2 regions of the Nocardiopsis sp. NPDC055551 genome follow, and region 1 is predicted to be linked to the other one. Evidence: riboswitches for the same ligand, from Rfam matches in the RefSeq annotation. Region 1 holds a riboswitch; the other holds the start of a gene.

Region 1 (7,173 bases):
GTTCAGGTGGCTGACGTCGGCGCCGAACTCGCCCGGCTTGGCCCAACCCACCAGGGCGTTCAGGTTGGCCCCGTCGACGTAGACCTGGCCTCCGGCCTCGTGCACCAGGCGGCACACCTCGGTGATGGTGTCCTCGTACACACCCGCGGTGGAGGGGTAGGTGACCATGATGGCCGCCAGCTCCTCGCGGTGCTTGTCGGTCTTGGCGCGCAGGTCGTCCAGGTCGACGTTGCCGTCGTCGTCACAGGCCACCACGGACACACGCATGCCCGCCATGACGGCGCTGGCGGCGTTGGTGCCGTGCGCCGAACTGGGGATCAGGCACACGTCCCGGTGGGCCTGCCCGCGCGAGCGGTGGTAGCCGCGGATGGCGAGCAGGCCGGCGAGCTCACCTTGGGAACCGGCGTTGGGCTGTAGGGACACCGCGTCGTAGCCGGTGACCTCGACCAGCCAGGCCTCCAGGTCGCGGATGAGCGCCACGCTGCCGGCCGCCTGGTCCATCGGGGCGAACGGGTGCAGCCCGGCGAACTCGGGCCAGGTGATGGGCTCCATCTCGGCGGTGGCGTTGAGCTTCATGGTGCACGAGCCCAGCGGGATCATCGTGCGGTCCAGCGCCAGGTCCCGGTCGGCCAGACGGCGCATGTAACGCAGCAACGAGGTCTCACTGCGGTGGGTGTTGAAGACCTCGTGGGTGAGGTAGTCGACGCCGCGCGTCAGGTCCGCGGGCAGGCGGTCGGCGGACTCGTCCACCGTCACCGGGCCGCGCTCGGCACCACGGTCGGCCTCGCCGAAGGCGGCCAGGACCTTGCCCAGGGTGTCCACGCCGGTGGTCTCGTCCACGCTCAGACCGACCGTGTGCTGGTCGGTGGCGAGCAGGTTAACGCCGGACTCCAGTGCCCGCTCCACGACGCGGTCGGCGCTGGGCACGCGCACGCGCAGGGTGTCGAAGTACGCGCCGTGGACGACCTCGAAGCCGCGCTTGGTGAGCGCGTCGGCCAGGGACGCGGTGCGGGTGTGCACCTGACGGGCGATGGCCCGCAGCCCATCGGGGCCATGGTAGACGGCGTACATGCCGGCCATGATCGCCAGCAGTACCTGGGCGGTGCAGATGTTGCTGGTGGCCTTCTCCCGACGAATGTGCTGTTCACGGGTCTGCAGGGCCAGACGGTAGGCGGGTCTGCCGACGTTGTCGACGGACACCCCGACCAGACGACCGGGCAGCTGCCGGCGCAGCTTCTCGCCCACGGACATGTAACCGGCGTGCGGGCCGCCGAAGCCGAGCGGCACACCGAAGCGCTGGGTGGAACCCACCGCGATGTCCGCGCCCAGTTCACCGGGGCTGCGCAGCAGGGTCAGGGCGAGGATGTCGGCGGCGACCACGGCCAGCGCGCCGCGCTCGTGCGCCTGCTCGATGACCGCGCTCGGGTCGCGGACCACACCGCTGGAGGCCGGGTACTGGACCAGGACTCCGAAGGCCTCGCCCTCGGGCAGGCCCTTGGTCAGGTCGGCGACGACGACCTCGATGTCCAGGGGCTCGGCGCGGGTGCGCAACACCTGCAGGGTCTGCGGGAAGACGTCGGCGTCCACGACGAAGACGTCGCTCTTGACCTTGGAGGCGCGTCGGGCCAGGGTCATGGCCTCGGCCGCGGCGGTCGCCTCGTCCAACAGCGAGGCGCCGGTGATGGGCAGACCGGTCAGGTCCGAGACCGCGGTCTGGAAGTTGAGGAGGGCCTCCAACCGGCCTTGGGAGATCTCCGGTTGGTAGGGCGTGTACGCGGTGTACCAGGCCGGGTTCTCCATGATGTTGCGCAGGATGACCGGCGGGGTGAGCGTGTCGTAGTAGCCCAGGCCGATGAGTGTGGTGTGGGGGCGGTTGCGACCGGCCAACTCCCGCAGCTCGGCCAGGGCCTCGGCCTCTCCCGCGGCCTCGGGCAGGGCCAGCGGGGCGCTCTGCCCGGGGCCGGTGAGGATGGACTCGGGCACGGCGGCGCTCATGAGCTCGGTCGTGGAGCCGTAGCCCACGGTCTTGAGCATCTCCGCCGTCTCGGTGGGCGTGGGGCCGATGTGCCGGTCGGCGAAGACCCGGGCGGGTGCGCCCATGGTCGAGGCGTTCGACGGGTCAGTCACGGAGACCTCCTGGTGACAGGGCCGATTCGATCGGCGGTGTTCCTCACGGTCTCCCCCTCTGTCACCGGGCACGACGATGCCGGCTCCAGAGCGGCCTCCTTCGCGCGGTCCATGGTGCCTGAGAGGTTACTGGGGAGTATTGCCCCGTCGGCGCCCCGTAGCGTCGGGGTCTCTCCCGCGCGATATCAAAAGCCTGCTGACGCTCTGTACATGTATCCAAGCAGGGAGAAATGTCGGTTTTCACCCCTGTTGTGGTTACGAAGGTACTCGATCGGACTCCGGAACGAGGAGCCAGGGCACACCTTCGTACCGCTCTCAACCGGTACGGCGTTCACGTCGCCGACGGGCCAGTTCGTCGACGGGTCGGGGGTCCGGGGTGGGAAGGTCGGAACGGGCCTCGGCCGGGACGACCCCCAGCGCCTCCTCCAGCTCACGGGCCACGTTCGCCAACGCCAACCCGAACATGCCCTGGCCCCGCTGCATGAGGTCGACGACCTCGTCGGGGGAGGTGCACTCGTAGACGCTCACACCGTCGCTCATCAGGGTGATGCGGGCCAACTCCCCGGCGGGACGGCCGCGCAGGTGGTCGACGGCCGTGCGGATCTGCTGCAGGGAGATCCCGGTGTCCAGGAGACGCTTGGCCACCTTCAGCATCAGGATGTCCGGAAGACTGTACAGCGGGGCGTTTTCGGCTCCTGTGCGCACGCTCGGCTCCACCAGGCCGGTTCTGGCCCAGTAGTCGAGCTGTCGATAGGTGATCCCGGCGGCCGTACACGCCGCTGGGCCCCGATACCCGACGTCCATAGGCAGCGCCATCACGTCCTCTTCGCACAGTAGGCCCTGCTGCCCCGCTAGCCGCAGCGCGGACCGCCTGTCATGGGGATCCCGCTTGCCGCTCGCTACCGCCACGCCGACCTCCGGCTTCTCGTCCCACGGCGGCATCGACAGGGGAAGGTCCACTCAGGGAATGGGCGCGCCGCGGGTTCCACAGCACTGACGGTAGGGCGACGCCAAGGCAGCGTCAACGAAGCCGCCCGGCGCGTCGCCAAGTACGCGCGGTGACGGCTCCGACCCACCCGTACGTCCGATGCCCCGAGGAGACCGGGCCTTTTCGGTTGTGGTCGCCGCGTCCATTCCCTCATCCCAATCTACCACTGACCCCGATAATGAAGTCGCAGGTCACAGCCGTGTCCTCGGCCTCATGGGCCGATGGGCCCGCTCGGGCAAGGAAGAGGGGCCCACGCCGTGCGCGGGCCCCGCCCTTGCGATCTCTCAGGTACTGCGTCGACCGAAGTCCTCGGGCGAGATGTTGTCCAGGAACTCCCGGAACGCCTCGACCTGGTCCTCCTGCTCGTCGGGTATCGGCATCCCCGCCTCGTCGATCACATCCTCGTGCGCGTAGATCGGGGTTCCGGTCCGCAGGGCCAGGGCAATGGAGTCGGAGGGTCGTGCACTGACCTCGACACCATTGCTGAAGACCAGTTCGGCGTAGAAGATGCCATCGCTCAGCCCCGTGATCCGTACCGTTTCCAGGCCGGTCTCCAGGGCGTCGAGCACGTCCCGGAACAGGTCGTGCGTGAGAGGTCGGGCGGGCGCGACCCCCTGTTGGGCCAAGGCGATGGCGGTGGCCTCCACCCCGCCGATCCAGATCGGCAGGTAGCGGTCACCCTCGGATTCCTTGAGCAGGACAATCGGTTGGTTCGAAGGCATCTCAACCCGGACGCCGACGACCTCCATGTGCTTCACAGCGTCTCCGTCCCACGAGTCGTCATGCCGGCTGGGCGCTCGTCCCTGCTCCCCCGTCGGATCAGGACCCGAGGGCGAAATCGGCACCCTTCGTTACAAAGCTCTCCGGAGGTGGAGGGCCGCAAACCTCTTCGGCCCTCCCACCCCCGTCGACCGTGGTCACCGATCCGTCATCGGCGGGGCTTGGTCAGCAGGATCATCCGGAACTTGCCGATCTGGATCTCGTCCCCACCACCCAGCTCGGCCTCGTCCACCGGTTCCCGGTTGACGTAGGTGCCGTTGAGACTACCGACGTCACGGACCCCGAACCCGTTACCCCTGCGGAAGAACTCCACGTGGCGTCGGGAGACGGTGACGTCGTCCAAGAAGATGTCGCTGTTGGGGTGGCGCCCGGCGGTGGTCACGTCGCTGTCCAGCAGGAAACGACTTCCGGCGTTGGGGCCACGGCGGACCACGAGTAGCGCGGTGCCCGGGGGCAACGCATCGGCACTGGCGGGGTCGTCGCCGCCGAGATCCTCACCCGCTTCCTCGTCCTCCAGGGCCTGTATCCCGGAGATGGAGATGGTGGAGGTGACGTCCCCTCCACCGGACTCCCCGCCCGTGTTGGACGGCGGATTCTGCTGGTCGGCCCTGCGGAGGGGAGTTCCACAGTGGGAGCAGAAACGGGCATCATCCGCAACGGCGTGACCGCACTGCGTGCAGTAAACGCTCGACATAGGTCGGCTCGGCCTCCTACCGCACGGGGCGGTGCTTGATTCGGCTGATCGGTGGCGCGTTCCGGCTCGCCGGACGGACACTGTGCCCGCTCAACGTCCGGAACACGGTGAGACGTTCCGCTTTCGCGGCAACGGATCGTCCCACACGGTCGGTCGCTAGGTCTCATCCCCTATGTTCTGCCCCTTGTCACCCCGACGGACGTCCGCCGTTGCCGGAACCCCTTGTGTCGATGGTGACGAGATGCTTCAGGGAACACTCGACTTTAAACCATATCCCTGTCCAGACAGGGTTTCGCTCCCCCGTGGCCCGCCGCGCGGCCCCGTGACACGGGCGTGCGACGGACTCGATGGAGGCGGCACCCGGGGCACCGCCACACCGGACCTCGGAAGAGATCAACGCCTGTTCTGGGGCAGATGCCCGTCCGAGGGGTTTGGTTCTGTTGAACGCGGAGTGGATTTTCGTCGGCCTCCCGACCGTGGATTGACCTGGGATTCCGCTCGATTCGTCCGCTCGACCGCCCTGCCGGGCGATTTTTCCCCACCGACGGACGGACCGAAGCACGTGGGCGTGGACGGCCACCGCCGCCCACGCCCACGACCTGCCATTTCAGCCCTCCGCACGCTCCACGACGGAGGCCCATTCGTCCAACAGAGCCTGAGCCTTGTCCGAATCAGGACCTTCGGCCCAAAGATGGGTGACGGCTTCGGCGGTGTCCGGGAGGACCAGCGCCCAGCTTCCGTCCGACTCGATCACGCGCACGCCGTCGGTGGTGTCCAGTTCCCGGTCCTGCGCGGCCTCCACGACCGCGCGCATGACGCTGCCCTTGACCGCCCATGGGGTGGGCACCGAACGGCGCAACAGGTGCGCCTGAGGGATCGCCCGATCGATCTCCACGATCGGGCGACGGGTCCGCGCCACCAGACCCAGCAGCCGCACGAACGCGGCGATGCCGTCACTGGTGGAGCTGAACTCGGGGAGGACGAACCCGCCCCGGCCGTCACCGGCGAAGATGATGGCGTCACCCTCGGCACGGACCGCCTTGGTGAGCTCGTGGGTGGCGGTGGCCGTCCAACGCACCTCGACACCGTGGGCACCGGCCACGCGCTCGGCCACCCTGGTGGTGGTCACCGGCAGCGCCACCTTGCCCGCACCGCGTTCGGCGGCCACCAGGTCCAGCACCACCAACAACGCGCGGTCGTCGTCGATCAGCTCGCCGTTCTCGTCCACGATGGACAGGCGTTCGGCGACCGGGTCGAAACGCACACCGAAGTCCGCCCCCGAACCCGACACCAACTCGCCCAGACGTTCCAGGTCGCGCATCTTCCTGGCGACCGTGTCGGTGGGCGAGGCCTCGTCCAGGCGGTTGTTGACGGTGAGCACGTCCACGCCGATCCGTCCCAGCAGCGAGGGCAGGATGAGCGAACCCGTGCCGCCCGCGCAGTCCACGACCACCTTCAGCTCCGCCTCGGCCACCCCGGAGGTGTCCACGGACCGTAGGAGGTCGTGGGAGTAGTTCTCGATGTTGCGGGCGGCGAAGGTCAGCTCGCCGATCTCCCCGGGGAACGCGCGCCGGTACTCGGCTCGGGAGAAGACCCGGTCGAGTTTGCGCTGGGCGCCCGGCGACAGGTCGGCCCCCTCACCGTCCAGGAAGATGATGTCGACCGACTCGGGGTCGCCCGGACTGGTGCGCACGACGATGCCGCCGCTGACGCCGCTCTGGGAGGTGTGGAAGCGCGCCACCGGCAGCGGCACCACCTCCAGGTCGCGCACCTCGATGGCGGTCGCGGTGAGCGCGCTGATGATGGCCCTCTTGAGCGTGCGCGCGGCGCGCGAGACGTCGCGGGAGGTCGTGACCATCGCACCCTTCTTCAGGGTGGTGGCGTAGGCGTTGGCCAACCGGACCGCGAGTTCGGGGGTGATCTCGACGTTGATCAGGCCGGACACACCACGGGGACCGAACAGGGAGCGTTGCCCCCGTGACTCCCAGACGACGTTGGTGCTGACCACCGCCCCGGCCTCGATGGTCTTGAACGGGTAGACCTTGACGTCGTTGTGCAGGTAGGCCTCGGACTCGATGACGCAGTCCTCACCGATGACCGCGCCCTCCTCGATCCGCACCGCCGCCATGACGTCGGTGTTCTTGCCGATCACGGTGCCGCGCAGGTTGGCGCCGCGGCCGATGAACACGTTGTCGTGGAGCACGGTGCGGTGGGCGAAGGCCTCCGCGCGGACCACGGCGTTGCTGCCGACCACGGTGTACTCGCGCAGTTCCGCGCCGGCCTCGACCTTGGCGTAGTCGCCGATGTAGAGCGGTCCCTTGAGTACGGCCTCGGAGCTGACCTCGGAGCCCTCGCCCACCCACACGCCCGGGGAGACCTCGAAGCCGTCGATGTCGACGTCCACCTTGCCCGAGAGCACGTCGGCCTGGGCGCTCAGGTAGCTCTCGTGGGTGCCCACGTCCTCCCAGTAGCCGTCGGCGACGTACCCGTAGATGGGTTCGCCCTCGGCCAGGAGTTCGGGGAACACGTCACCGGACCAGTCGACCACCTCTCCGGTGGCGACTCTCTCCAACACCTCCGGTTC
Region 2 (7,173 bases), on a different contig from region 1:
GGAGCCCCTCGTGTTTCTCCACGGGGGGGGGGGGGGGGGGGCGCCCGCGGGGGGGCCCCGGCCGGGCCCGCACGGCGGGAACGCCGCTACAGGTTCGGATAGAGCGGTCGCTTGGCGGCCAGGGTGTCGACCCGCGCGCGCAGGGCGGCGATGTCCCGCTCCGGCTTGAGGGTCTCGGCGATGACGTCGGCGACCTCGCGGAAGTCGTCCTCGTCGAAGCCGCGGGTGGCCAGGGCCGGGGTGCCGACCCGAAGGCCCGAGGTGACCATCGGTGGGCGCGGGTCGTTGGGCACCGCGTTGCGGTTGACCGTGATGCCGACCTCGTGCAGCAGATCCTCGGCCTCCTGGCCGTTGATCGGCGAGTCCACCAGGTCCACCAGGACGAGGTGGACGTCGGTGCCACCGGTGAGGACCTTGACGCCCGCCTCGGTCGCGTCCGGCCGGGTCAGGCGCTCGGCGAGGATGCGGGCACCGGCGACGGTGCGACGCTGACGCTCGGCGAACTCCTCGCTCGCGGCGACCTTGAACGAGACCGCCTTGGCCGCGATCACGTGCTCCAGCGGACCGCCCTGCATGCCGGGGAACACCGCGGAGTTGATCTTCTTGGCCAGCTCGGCCTTGGTCATGATCATGCCGCCGCGCGGACCACCCAGGGTCTTGTGCGTGGTGGTGGTGACCACGTCGGCGAACGGCACCGGGTTGGGGTGCAGTCCGGCCGCGACCAGACCGGCGAAGTGCGCCATGTCGACCATGAGCAGGGCGTCGACCTCGTCGGCGATCTTACGGAACCGCTCGAAGTCCAGCTGACGCGGGTAGGCGGACCAGCCCGCGACGATCATCTTCGGACGGTGTTCCTTGGCGAGGGCGGCGACCTCGTCGTAGTCGACGGTGCCGTCCTCGTCGCGCACGTGGTAGGCCACGGCGTTGAGGATCTTGCCGGAGTAGTTGATCCGCATGCCGTGGGTGAGGTGACCACCATGGGCCAGGTCCAGACCGAGGATGGTGTCGCCCGGCTTGAGCAGGGCGAAGTACACCGCGGTGTTGGCCTGGGCGCCCGAGTGCGGCTGCACGTTGACGTGCTCGGCGCCGAAGAGCTCCTTGGCACGGTCGATCGCGAGCTGCTCGATCACGTCGACGTGCTCACAGCCGCCGTAGTACCGACGGCCCGGGTAGCCCTCGGCGTACTTGTTGGTCAGGACCGTGCCCTGGGCCTCCAGAACCGCCTGAGGGGCGAAGTTCTCCGAGGCGATCATCTCAAGGGTGTCGCGCTGTCGGCCCAGTTCGGCGTCGACCGCCGCGGCGACCTCGGGGTCCAGCTCGCTCAGGGTCTGGTTGAGCAGGTTGTCGCTGGTCATCTTCAGTTCTCGCCTTCGATCAGCTTGGTGTACTCCGCGGCGGAGAGCAGGTCCGTGGGTTCCTCGGACACCCGGACCTTGAACAGCCAACCGCTCTCGTAGGGGTCGGAGTTGATCGTCTCGGGCGCCTCTTCGAGGGCCTCGTTGATCTCGGTGACCTCACCGTCGACCGGCGAGAAGATCTCACTGACGGACTTGGTGGACTCGACCTCGCCGGCCGGGTCGTCCGTGTTGACCTCTTCCCCGACGGTGGGGGCCTCGACGAAGACGATGTCGCCCAGCGACTCGGCCGCGAACGCGGTGATGCCGACGGTGGCCACCCCGTCCTTGATCACGACCCACTCGTGTTTGGCGGTGTAACCCAGCTCCGTGGGAACGCTCACTTCAACTCTCCTTGGAGATGCTCGTCCTTTGTGTGCCGTGCGCCCGTCGGACGCGCCGGCCCGACCCGACCTACGCCTGGTCACGCCCCGACCGTTCCGGTCCCTCGTGGGGATCCGGGTGGTGGCGCGCGCAGGTCCTGCGGGGGTCCGAAGGGGACCCCGCTCCTACGACTTCCGCTGGTAGAACGGAAGTTCGACCACGTCGACCTCCTCACCGCGGCCGCGCACGTCGACGGTGAACGTGCCGGTCGTGGTGTCGAGGTCGCCGTCCACGTAGGCCATGGCGATGGGGCGGCCCAGGGTGGGGGAGGGGGCGCCACTGGTGATGGTTCCGACGACGGCGCCGTCGCGCAGGACGTCCTGGCCCTTGCGCAGCGGGCGGCGGCCGCGGGCGACGAACCCGACCAGGCGCCGGGCGCGCGCGGTGCGCGATGCCTCCTCAAGGGCGGCGCGGCCTACGAAGTCGCCCTTCTCGAACTTGACCACGCGGCCCAGTCCGGCGTCGAAGGGGGTGAGCGCGGCGGTGAGTTCCTGGCCGTAGAGCGGCATCCCGGCCTCCAGGCGCAGGGTGTCGCGGGCCGACAGCCCGGCGGGGACCAGCCCGTGCTCGGCGCCGGCGGCCATGAGGGCGGCCCAGATCTCGGGTGCCTTGTCGGAGGGCCTGATGAAGATCTCGAAGCCGTCCTCGCCGGTGTAGCCGGTGCGGGCCAGCAGTACGGGGACCCCGGCGACGCTGTGCGAGTAGCCGGCGAAGTAGCGGATCTCGTCCAGGTTCGCGTCGGTGAGCGGGGCGAGGATCTCGACGGCCTTGGGGCCCTGCAGGGCGATGAGGGAGTAGTCCGCGGACTCGTCGACGACCTCGACGTCGAATCCGACGGCGCGCTCGGCCAGGGCGGAGGCGACCACCGGGACGTTGATCGCGTTGGCCACGACGAGGAACTCCTCCTCGGCCAGGCGATACACGATGAGGTCGTCGAGGACGCCGCCGTCCTCGGCGGTGAGCATGGTGTAGCGGGCGCGGCCGACCTTGAGCTTGGACAGGTGGCCGGCCAGGGCGTTGTCGAGGGCCTGGTCGGCCTGCGGGCCGCTCAGACGGATCTCACCCATGTGGGAGAGGTCGAAGAGCCCGGCGGCCTCGCGGACCGCGGTGTGTTCGGCGGTCTCGCTGCCGTAGCGCAGCGGCATGAGCCAGCCGGCGAAGTCGACGAGGGTGGCCCCGGCCTCTTCGTGGGTCTTGTGCAACGCCGTCAGACGGGGCGTGGAGGTGGACTCTGACATGGGCACTCCCGAGAGGATGGGCGTCGATTGTTGCGTTGAGGCGTTGCCATCCTCCCCCTCTGTCATGGGTGCCTGAGAGCTTCGCCACGCATGTGGTGTGGCTTGCACCTTCGGCGAGGGAACGTCGTCCCTGCTTTCCAGAGTGGTCTCGCCCGTACGGTCCGTGTGCCTGAGAGGTTGTCTGTGGGGAGGGATTGCTCCTTCGGCGGCCCGCGTTGGTTACGTGGGCGCTCTCCCGTACGGGGTCAGCAACGGGTTCAGCCTAGCAGCGGCGACACAGGGCTCCCAAGAGTGGCCGACGGGTTGTGGATCGACTCTTCGGAAGGTGGGGGACCGGAACGGGATCATGACCTAGCTTGGGATCGGACGTTCCCTCGAACACCGCTGGAGGAGCCGAGTGCGTACCGACACCGTTCCCATCCGTTCTCCCAGGACGGTCCGCTTCGCCCTGGCCGCCACCGGTTCCGTTCTCACCCTCGTGGCGGGCGTCGCGTGCTCGGGTGGTGGGGCCGAACCCGAGGCGGACCGGCCTGCTCGGCCGGACCAGAGCGGCACCCCGATCGCGTTCGGTGACCTGGAGGCGGTGGAGCGCCCCGAGCTCGCTTCGCTGCTGGACGAGGCGGGGGTGGAGGGCACCTTCGTGCTCCACGACGTGCGGGAGGGTTCCGTGACCGTGGTGGGCGCCGAGCAGGCCCGCGAACGGGTGGTTCCGGCGTCCACGTTCAAGCTCCCGAACACGCTCATCGCCCTGGAGACGGGTGTGGTGTCCGACCTCGACGAGGTGGTCTCCGACGGGGGCGAGGACGAGCTGAGTCTGCGCGAATCCCTGCCCACCCCCGACGTGTCGTTGCACCAGGAGGTCGCCGAACGCATCGGTCACGACCGGATGTCCACCTGGGTGGACCGTTTCGACTACGGCAACCGCAAGGTGGGCGAGGACGGCGAACCGGGCCGGTTCTGGGTGGACGGTCCGCTGGAGATCACCGCGGTGGAGCAGACCACGTTCCTGGCGGCGCTGGCCCGCGCCGACCTGCCGGTGGAGGTGGAGCACCAGGAGGCACTGCGGGAGATGCTGGAGATCGAACGCGGCGGCGACCACACCCTGTACGGGCGGACCGGTCTCGGCGCGGAGGCCGATTCGGTGCCGGGCTGGTGGGTCGGTTGGGTGGAGAACGGGGATGACCTGCACACGTTCGCGTTGCGTCTGGACGAGGACACCGACCCCGGGGTGCGCGAGTCGCTGGGACGCGACTTCCTGGTGGAACTCGACGTGCTCCCGCCGAGCGCCGCGGGTGCCTGAACGGTCCCGTGGACGCGGAAAGGGGGCTCGGCACGGATGTTCCGTGTCGAGCCCCCTTCCACGTCGTGGGGGACGAGGGTCAGGCGGCGTTCTTGCGGCGCCGGCGCACGGCCTCGGCGAGGTTGGTCAGCACACCCTCGGTGGTCTCCCAGCCCATGCACTTGTCGGTGATGGACTGGCCGTAGGTCAGCGCGGCCGGGTCCCCGAGCTTCTGGGCGCCCTCCTCGATGAAGCTCTCCAGCATCACGCCGATGATCCCCTTCTGGCCCTCGGCGACCTGGTCGGCGATCTCCTGGGCCACACCCACCTGGCGGACGTGGTCCTTGCCGCTGTTGGCGTGGCTGGCGTCGATCATCAGCCGCGGAGGCAGACCGGCCCCGCCGATGACCTCCAGGGCGGCGCCCACCGAGGCCGGGTCGTGGTTGGGGCCGCTACGTCCGCCGCGCAGGATGACGTGGCAGTCCGGGTTGCCCTGGGTCTCCACGACCGAACCGGCACCGCTGGGGTCCACACCGAAGAAGGTGTGCGAAGCGGAGGCCGCGCCCACGGCGTCCACTGCGACCTGCACGTCACCGTCGGTGCCGTTCTTGAACCCGACGGGGGTGCTCAGACCGCTGCTCAACTGACGGTGCACCTGGCTCTCGGTGGTGCGGGCGCCGATGGCGCCCCAGGACACCACGTCGGCGATGTACTGCGGGGTGATCGGGTCGAGGAACTCGGTCCCGGCGGGCAGCCCCAGCGCGTTGATGTCCAACAGGAGCTTGCGGGCGGTGCGCAGACCACGGTGCACGTCGTAGGTGTCGTCCAGCCCCGGGTCGTTGATCAGACCCTTCCAACCCACGGTCGTGCGGGGCTTCTCGAAGTACACGCGCATGACCACGCACAGGTCCGCGCTGATCGACGGCACCAGCTCGGCCAGGCGGTTCGCGTAGTCCATGGCGGACTCGGTGTCGTGCACCGAACACGGGCCGACGACGACCAGCAGACGGTCGTCCTCCCCGTCCAGGACGCGCTTGACCTCGGCGCGCGAGCTCTCGACCAAGGCGGTGCTCTCGTCGCCGAGCGGAAGTTCCGCGAGCAGGTCCCGGGGCGCGATGAGCGGCTTGTAACTCGCCACCCGTGTGTCATTGGTGCTCGTCATCGTTTCCCTGTTCCCGTCCGGTCGTTTTGTTGCGGTACTGAAACCGTAGCGCGGCACATCGGTGCCGGCGTGGTGACGTGAGTCATTCCACCGGTTCGCGGGGATGGGAAAGGACACATTTGCGCAATTGCCCGAACTCCGTCTCATGTTCTGAGACGAAAAGGCGCGGGTGCGATTATTCGGAACCTCGCGGGTGGGGAGGGATCATTCCTTCAACCCGGGGAGGTCCTCCTCCCAGAACTCACGTGGGTTGCGTGTGCCGTCGGTGACCGTGCCGCGTTCGGACTCGGCCCGGCGCAGGTGCACCCGTCGGATCTTACCCGAGTGGGTCTTGGGCAGGACTCCGAACTCCAGGCGGCGGACCCGCTTGTGCGGTGAGAGTCGATCGCGCGCGTACTGCAGGATGGCCCGCGCGCTCTCGGAGTCGGGTGCCACCCCGTCGACCGTGGTCACGTACGCCTTGACCACCGCCAGTCGCAGGGGATCGGGGGAGGGCACCACGGCCACCTCCGCCACGTATTCGTGTTCGACCAGAACGCTTTCCAGCTCGAATGGTGAGATGCGGTAATCCGAGGCCTTGAACACGTCGTCGATTCGGCCGATATAGGTAATGTGACCGCGAGAATCCACGGAGGCGATGTCCCCGGTGCGGTACCGGCCCGCGCGGGTGCTCCGGCGGGTGCGTTCGGGATCGTCGGAGTAACCGCGCATCGCGCCCACGGGGGCGTTGCCCAGGTCCACACAGATCTCGCCGGTGTCGGAGGGTTCCTCGGTGGCCGGGTCGATGATCGAGATGTCGTATCCGGGCAGCGCGCGGCCCATGGAACCGGTGACCACCGGCTGTCCGGGGCCGTTGCCGATGAGCATGGTCGTCTCGGTCTGCCCGAACCCGTCGCGCACGGTGATCCCCCACGCCTCCTGGAAGCGGTGGATCACCTCGGGATCGAGCGGTTCACCCGTGGCCACGGCCTCGCGCAGGTTCACCCGATACGCCCCGGGGTCGGCCTGGGCCAGCATCCGCCACACCGTGGGCGGAGCGCACAGGGTGTCCACCCCGCGCCGCACCAGCGCGTCGAGGAATCTCTCGGAATCGAACGCGGCCTGCTTGACCACGAGCACGGTCGCCTCCGCGTTCCACGGGCCGAAGAAGCTGCCGAAGGCGTGCTTGGCCCACCCGGGCGCGGACACGTTGAGGTGGATGTCCCCCGGCCGGACCCCCTGCCAGTACATGGTGGACAGGTGCCCGATGGGATAGGAACTCTGAGTGTGGGTGACCGGTTTTGGCGCGGTGGCGGTCCCCGAGGTGAAGTACATCAGCAGGGGATCGCCGGCGGCGGTGGGTCTGGGCTGCTGGAATTCCAGCCCGGCGTGTTCGGAGTCGGGGTAGCTGAGCCAGCCGTCCATGTAGCCCACGCAGATCCGCGTCCAGTGACCCCTCAACGGGTCGAAGCGTTCGGTCTCGGTGGGAGAGCAGACCACGTGCGAGATCTCGCCTCGGTCCAGCCGATCCACCAGGTCGCCCTCCGCGAGCGCCGGCGAGGTGGGACAGACCACCGCTCCCAGCTTGATCGCGGCCAGCGTGATCTCCCACAGTTCGACCTGGTCGCCCAAGGCCACCATGATCCGGTCGCCGGGGTGGACCCCCTGCGAGAGCAGCCAGTTGGCGACCTGGTCGGAGCGCTCGGACAACCGCCGGTAGGTGTGGCGGGTCTCGGT

What was found. A riboswitch is a leader RNA that binds a small molecule or an ion and turns the genes downstream of it on or off. The one in region 1 is predicted to bind glycine.
Region 2: another riboswitch for glycine. It lies ahead of gcvT (glycine cleavage system aminomethyltransferase GcvT); the one in region 1 lies ahead of gcvP (aminomethyl-transferring glycine dehydrogenase).

The regions. Positions count from the first base shown of each region.
Region 1 is NZ_JBSHJJ010000001.1:194,496-201,668, reverse strand. It holds gene gcvP (aminomethyl-transferring glycine dehydrogenase) at 1-2,100, opposite strand, end outside; glycine riboswitch at 2,223-2,315, opposite strand; gene ACWGSK_RS00810 (MerR family transcriptional regulator) at 2,443-2,931, opposite strand; gene ACWGSK_RS00805 (bifunctional nuclease family protein) at 3,400-3,873, opposite strand; gene ACWGSK_RS00800 (FHA domain-containing protein) at 4,044-4,589, opposite strand; gene ACWGSK_RS00795 (mannose-1-phosphate guanyltransferase) at 5,197-7,173, opposite strand, start outside.
Region 2 is NZ_JBSHJJ010000013.1:41,877-49,049, forward strand. It holds gene glyA (serine hydroxymethyltransferase) at 87-1,355, opposite strand; gene gcvH (glycine cleavage system protein GcvH) at 1,358-1,738, opposite strand; gene gcvT (glycine cleavage system aminomethyltransferase GcvT) at 1,904-3,016, opposite strand; glycine riboswitch at 3,164-3,264, opposite strand; gene ACWGSK_RS22275 (penicillin-binding transpeptidase domain-containing protein) at 3,414-4,316, shown strand; gene ACWGSK_RS22280 (3-deoxy-7-phosphoheptulonate synthase) at 4,396-5,457, opposite strand; gene ACWGSK_RS22285 (AMP-binding protein) at 5,662-7,173, opposite strand, start outside.